2 linked regions of the Sporocytophaga myxococcoides genome follow. The protein of the gene in region 1 binds, or shares a complex with, the protein of each later gene. Links are inferred from orthologs where the notes say so. Each region holds a gene or a part of one and is shown on either strand. Other genes may lie near its edges.

The links.
Region 2: the proteins of carA (region 1) and carB are in contact, whole or in part, in a solved structure (PDB 1KEE), measured with the Escherichia coli proteins. The link is inferred for Sporocytophaga myxococcoides from one-to-one orthologs.

The regions. Positions count from the first base shown.
Region 1 is NZ_BBLT01000002.1:500,104-503,261, reverse strand. Bases 334-3,158 are described here. They hold carA (glutamine-hydrolyzing carbamoyl-phosphate synthase small subunit), read right to left. Parts: upstream 2,384-3,158; coding sequence 1,283-2,383; downstream 334-1,282. Other genes in these bases: MYP_RS06515 (DNA-directed RNA polymerase subunit alpha), read right to left, coding at 3,002-3,158; rplQ (50S ribosomal protein L17), read right to left, coding at 2,469-2,996; eno (phosphopyruvate hydratase), read right to left, coding at 334-1,255. Also shown: more of eno, read right to left, coding at 1-333. UniProt on the Escherichia coli protein: Small subunit of the glutamine-dependent carbamoyl phosphate synthetase (CPSase).
Region 2 is NZ_BBLT01000011.1:195,789-199,520, forward strand. The notes cover bases 11-3,409. They hold carB (carbamoyl-phosphate synthase large subunit), read right to left. Parts: upstream 3,025-3,409; coding sequence 211-3,024; downstream 11-210. Other genes in these bases: MYP_RS21545 (DUF4834 family protein), read right to left, coding at 11-199; MYP_RS21555 (ArnT family glycosyltransferase), read left to right, coding at 3,328-3,409. Outside these bases: more of MYP_RS21545, read right to left, coding at 1-10; more of MYP_RS21555, read left to right, coding at 3,410-3,732. UniProt on the Escherichia coli protein: Large subunit of the glutamine-dependent carbamoyl phosphate synthetase (CPSase).

The sequences.
Region 1 (3,158 bases):
AAGCAATCTCTCCGAGCTCTTCTTCAATTCTAAGAAGTTGATTGTATTTAGCCATACGATCAGAACGAGAAGATGATCCTGTTTTAATTTGACCAGTATTCAAAGCTACTGCCAGATCTGCAATAGTATTATCTTCAGTTTCTCCAGATCTGTGTGACATAATGCTTGAGTAAGAATTTCTCTTAGCTAAAGTTACAGCATCGATAGTCTCAGAAAGAGAACCAATTTGATTTACTTTAATCAGGATTGAATTAGCAACCCCCTTATCAATTCCTTCTTGTAAACGTTTAACATTTGTTACAAAAAGGTCATCTCCTACCAACTGAGTTTTCTTACCAGCAAGGTCAGTTAATTGCTTCCAGCCAGCCCAGTCATCTTCTGCCATGCCATCTTCAATAGAAACAATCGGGTATTTATTAACCCAGTCATTCCAGAAATTGGCCATATCAGAAGATGATAATTTGTCTCCTGTAGACTTTTTGAAATGATACATTTTGGTTTCAGCATCATAAAATTCAGAAGCAGCAGCATCAAGTGCAATAAACACATCTTCTCCAGGTCTGTAACCAGCAGTTTCAATTGCCTGAAGAATGATCTTTAAAGCCTCTTCGTTGGATGGAATATTAGGAGCAAAACCTCCTTCATCACCAACATTGGTTGACATCTTTTTAGATTTCAACACTTTTGCCAGATTGTGGAAAATTTCAGATCCCATTCTCATCGCTTCAGTAAACGAAGCTGCACCTGCTGGAACAATCATGAATTCCTGAAAATCAATAGAATTATCAGCATGACTTCCACCATTCAATATGTTCATCATTGGAACTGGCAATGTTACTGCATTTACACCACCTACATATCTATAAAGTGGCATACTAGCCTCTTGAGCTGCAGCTTTAGCGACAGCAAGAGAAACACCAAGTATTGCATTAGCACCTAACTTACCTTTGTTATGGGTTCCATCCATCTCGATCATGATCTGATCAATTAGTTTCTGCTCAAAAACTGAAGCACCAACTAACTCTGCAGCAATCTTATCATTTACATTGGCAACAGCCTTCAAGACTCCTTTGCCCATGTACTTTGATTTATCACCATCTCTCAATTCTACAGCTTCATGACTTCCTGTTGAAGCTCCTGAAGGAACGGCAGCACGCCCAAGAAACCCATTTTCTGTAATTACATCTACTTCTACAGTAGGGTTACCTCTTGAGTCAAATATTTGACGGGCAACGATTTGTTCTATTAAGCTCATTTTTTTGTTAAAAATTTAATTAAAAATTTATTTTCTAAGTAATGAAATAAATTCCTCAAATAAGTAATGGGAGTCATGCGGTCCTGGGGACGACTCAGGATGATACTGAACTGAAAACGCCTTTTTATTTTTAATTCTAATCCCCTCTACCGTATTATCGTTAAGATTGATATGAGTAACCTCAACTGTTTCACTAGTTTTAACCGCTTCAGCATCTACACTAAATCCATGGTTTTGTGAAGTAATCTCACTTTTACCAGTAAGTAGATTCTTAACAGGATGATTTAATCCTCTATGGCCATGGTGCATTTTGTAAGTAGGAATTCCATTAGCTTCAGCCAAAATCTGATGCCCTAGACAAATACCAAATAGAGGTAAATCAAAATTCAAGATCTTCTTAACAGTTTCTATTGCATATATAGTCGCAGCTGGATCACCGGGTCCATTTGATATAAAATAACCATCAGGTCCCCATTCTTGCATTTCCTCAAAAGAAGTAGTTGCAGGAAATACCTTACAAAATACGTCTCTACTTGTAAAATTATTTAAAATACTTTTTTTAATCCCTAAATCGAGAACTGCAACTTTTAAGGAAGCATTTTCATCACCCGCATAATATGCATTTGGTGTACTTACTTTACTTGACAATTCTAATCCACTCATTGATGGAATATTCTTTACCTCAGCAAGTAGTTGTTCAGCATCAAGTATTTCAGAAGAAATAATTGCATTCATCCCTCCCTTACTTCGGATATGCCTTACTAGCTCTCTGGTGTCTATCTCACTTATACCAACAATATTGTTTCTTACAAAGTACTCCTGAAGTGTCCCTTCTCCACTTTTTCGCGAGTAAATATCTGAAAAAGTTTTGCAGACAAGTCCACTAAATTTCACAGAATCAGACTCTTGCTCTTCATTCACAACACCATAATTTCCTATGTGAGCAGTAGTATTCACAATAATCTGACCATAATAAGAGGGGTCAGTATAAATCTCCTGGTACCCTGTCATTCCTGTATTAAAACAGATTTCGCCTCTGGTTGTACCAATTTTACCTACGGCTAGGCCTTTATATAGAGTGCCATCTTCAAGAACAAGGAGGGCCTCCTTGCGAGTGTTGTATTTCATTGAGGAATATATTTGCGCAAAATAAAAAAAGGATTTGACAAAAGTCAAATCCTTTTTTTATTTATACTATTTTAAAATAGCTATATTATTCGCTGTCTTTAGCTTCTGTATTATCACTTGACTTACTTTCAGTAGATTTTTCAACTTTAGCTTTAGATTTAGCTTCAACAACTGCTTCACCAGCCTTAGAAGATTTTCTACTTCTCCTAGTTTTAGCTTTTCCAGCCTCTTTTGCAGAAGATTTAGTGTAAAGTTCATTGAAATCAACTAATTCAATGATACACATTTCTGCATTATCACCTAATCTATTTCCAGTACGAAGGATTCTTGTATATCCACCTGGACGATTTGAAACCTTTTCAATTACGTCAGAGAATAAAGTGCTTACAGAATCTTTATTCTGAAGATAAGAAAACACAACCCTTCTAGAATGTGTAGTATCATCTTTTGCTTTTGTAATTAGAGGCTCAACATACTTTCTCAAAGCTTTAGCTTTTGCAACTGTAGTTGAAATTCTTTTACTAATAATTAGAGAAGAGGCTAGATTTGAAAGTAAAGCCTTTCTATGACTATGGGTTCTCCCCAAATGGTTATCTTTTTTACCGTGTCGCATTGTAATTAATCTTCATCAAGTTTATACTTAGCCAAATCCATCCCAAATGTTAGGTTTTTATCGGCAATTAAAGCTTCTAATTCAGCTAATGATTTTTTACCGAAATTTCTAAATTTCATCATATCTGAAATATCTAAAGCTGCTAAATCTCCTAGAGATTTA
Region 2 (3,732 bases), on another replicon or contig:
TCTGATTTTTAGGAACATAATCAATGTCTATCGTCCCTTCTTTTTTTCTGGGACGTACCGGCTCCTGGTTATTTGTGGTAAAACCTTGTTGTTCAGCCATTTTTTTAACCATTCGCTCAATAGCGTACCTTAACAATGGCTTTGTGAGCCATCTAATTGCCAGATAAATAAGAAATATTGAAATTAAGACTTTAAACATATATCTATAAACTACCTGCTGAGGTATAAGTTCCTTTCAGAGTAAAGTTTTAAGAAATAGTCGTCCTGCAAATCATCAATGAAGTAGATTGCTTCGCCTGTTGATTTCATTTCCGGACCAAGTTCCTTATTTACATTAGGAAATTTGTTGAATGAAAATACAGGTATTTTGATAGCATATCCCTGCTTTTTAGGATTAAAATTGAAGTCTTTAACCTTATTTACACCAAGCATTACTTTTGCTGCATAATTTACATATGGCTCGTCATAAGCTTTGCAAATAAAAGGGACAGTCCTTGAAGCTCTTGGATTTGCCTCGATTACGTATACTACTTCATTTTTTACAGCAAACTGGATATTTATCAATCCTACAGTATTTAAAGCAATTGCAATTCTTTTGGTATAATCCTCAATTTGCTTAATTACATTTTCACTTAGGTTAAAAGGAGGCAGAACAGAATGAGAATCTCCGGAGTGAATACCTGCAGGTTCAATATGCTCCATTATTCCAATGATGTAAACATCTTCTCCATCACATATTGCATCTGCTTCAGCTTCCAAAGCATTTTCAAGGAAATGATCAAGCAGTACTCTGTTTTCCGGAATATCTCTCAGTATGTCCACTACATGCTGCTCCAATTCTTTCTCGTTGATAACGATCTTCATGCTTTGGCCACCCAATACATATGAAGGTCTTACAAGAAGCGGGAATCCCAGCTCTTTGCTTAATTCAATAGCATCATCAGCAGTTTGAATAACGCCAAATTTAGGGTATGGAATATTGTTTTCTTTCAGAAGAGTTGAAAAGCTTCCTCTGTCTTCAGCAAGATCAAGCGATTTATAGTTTGTTCCGAGGATTTTTATTCCGTAACGCTCCAGTTTTTCCGCAAGCTTAAGTGCAGTCTGACCTCCAAGCTGAACTATTACCCCTTCAGGCTTTTCATGCTGAATGATATCATACAAGTGTTCCCAGAAAACAGGTTCAAAGTATAGTTTATCGGCTATGTCAAAATCAGTAGAAACGGTTTCAGGATTACAGTTGATCATGATAGTTTCGAAACCAGCTTCTTTGGCTGCAAGGATTCCATGAACACATGAGTAGTCAAATTCAATACCTTGTCCAATCCTGTTTGGTCCTGATCCAAGCACAATGATCTTTTTCTTATCAGAACGGACAGATTCGTTCTCTCCTTCAAAAGTGGAATAGTAGTATGGTGTTTTCGCCTCAAATTCCGCAGCACAGGTATCTACTACTTTAAATACTCTTTGAATATTGTAATCAGTTCTCTTTTTGTGTACCTCACTTTCAAGACACCTCAAAAGATGTGCTATTTGTCTGTCTGCATAGCCTTTTTTCTTTGCAGTAAACAACAGGTCTTTTGAAATATTATCTATTGTGTGTTTTTGGATCTCTTTTTCAAGTACCACAAGCTCCTCAATCTGATTCAAGAACCATGGATCTATTTTAGTAAGCTTATGGATAGTTTTAAAAGGAATTCCCATAGCAAATGCATCGCGCACATGGAATATTCTATTCCAGCTTGGATTTTCAAGGCTTTCCAGAATTTGATCCTGTTTTGTTAGTTCCTTACCATCTGCTCCAATTCCGTTTCTCTTTATCTCAAGTGATTGACAAGCCTTTTGAAGTGCTTCCTGGAAGTTTCTTCCGATACCCATAGCTTCTCCAACAGACTTCATCTGTAAGCCCAGGTGCCTGTCTGCTCCTTTGAATTTGTCAAAGTTCCAACGAGGTATTTTAACAATTACATAGTCAAGTGCAGGTTCGAAAAATGCACTTGTAGTTTTTGTAATAGCGTTACTTAATTCATCAAGGTTATAGCCTATTGCAAGCTTAGCAGCTATTTTAGCGATGGGATAACCGGTTGCTTTTGAAGCAAGAGCAGATGAACGAGAAACCCTTGGATTGATTTCAATGGCAATGACTGACTCGTCTTCAGGATTAACAGAGAACTGTACATTACATCCGCCGGCAAATTGGCCAATGCCGTTCATCATTTTGATGGCAAGGTCTCTAAGGTGCTGGTAGGTGGTATCAGCCAGGGTCATTGCCGGAGCAACAGTGATAGAATCTCCGGTGTGAATACCCATAGGGTCAAAGTTTTCGATAGAGCAGATGATAATTACATTGCCCAGGTTATCTCTCAAAAGCTCAAGTTCGTATTCTTTCCAGCCCATGATGCTTTGTTCAACAAGAACCTCATGAATAGGAGAGGCATGTAATCCTCTTGTAAGCGCTTCATCAAAATCTTCTGGTCTGTTCACGAATCCACCGCCTGTACCACCAAGCGTAAAAGAAGGCCTGATGACAAGTGGAAATCCTATTTCCTGAGCGATTTCTTTTCCCTCAAGGAAGGACGTTGCTGTTTCTCCTTTACAAACACCAACTCCAAGTTCAAGCATTTTAAGCCTGAACTTCTCTCTATCTTCAGTCGTCTCAATTGCTTTAATATCAACCCCGATGATTTTTACATTATATTTTTTCCAGATACCTGCTTTGTCACAGTCAATTGCCAGATTCAGTGCAGTTTGTCCGCCCATTGTTGGAAGCACAGCATCAATTTTGTGTTTTTCTAAAATCTCAATAATAGATTTTTTCTCAAGCGGCTTTAGATAGACATGGTCTGCAGTGACCTTATCAGTCATGATTGTAGCCGGGTTAGAATTAATGAGTACGACTTCTATACCTTCTTCTCTCAGGGATCTAGAGGCTTGGGAACCGGAATAGTCAAACTCACAGGCTTGTCCGATAATGATTGGACCGCTACCTATGATCAAGACGGTCTTGATACTATTGTCTCTTGGCATTTATGATGGGCGTTTTTATAATCAAATATTTTGAACCGACACAAAATTAGGAACTTAAGATTCCAAAGGATTAAGAAAATTCCAGGTAGGAATTTCAAAAATCCTACAAATGTAGGGCAAAAAGTAATTAAAGTGAAAAAATGTAAGAGAAATGTGAATATTTAATGAGTTCTTGGAATATTTTAATTTGGAAGAAATATTTCATAATTAGTTTTTTAGGAAAAATTAAAACCAGTAGATTCGTTGTAAAATTATTTCAGTCAGATGTATTCAAATATTTTTTTTAGTAAAAGGGCTGCTTTTGTGAGCATAGTATTACTAACATTATTGATTTCGCTTTACCATATAACTTCAATAGAGGTAAATCTTTGGGATGAATCAAGGCTAGCTGTAAATGCTATAGAAATGTATCAAAATGGCAACTTCATCACTACTTATTTTGATGGAAGTCCTGATATGTGGAATACCAAACCGCCATTTATGATTTGGTGTATTGTATTGTCGATGAAAATATTTGGAATAAATGAGTTTGCTCTAAGATTCCCAAGCATTGTTTCTTTTATTACTCTCTCTTTGTCGATCTTTTGGTATATCAAAAGGAAGACAAATGATCAATATGCTGCTTTTTTCTCTTCTTTGGTGTTGATTACCATCACTGGTCTTGCTTCAATTCATGTGTTTAGGACAGGCGATTATGATTCAATGCTT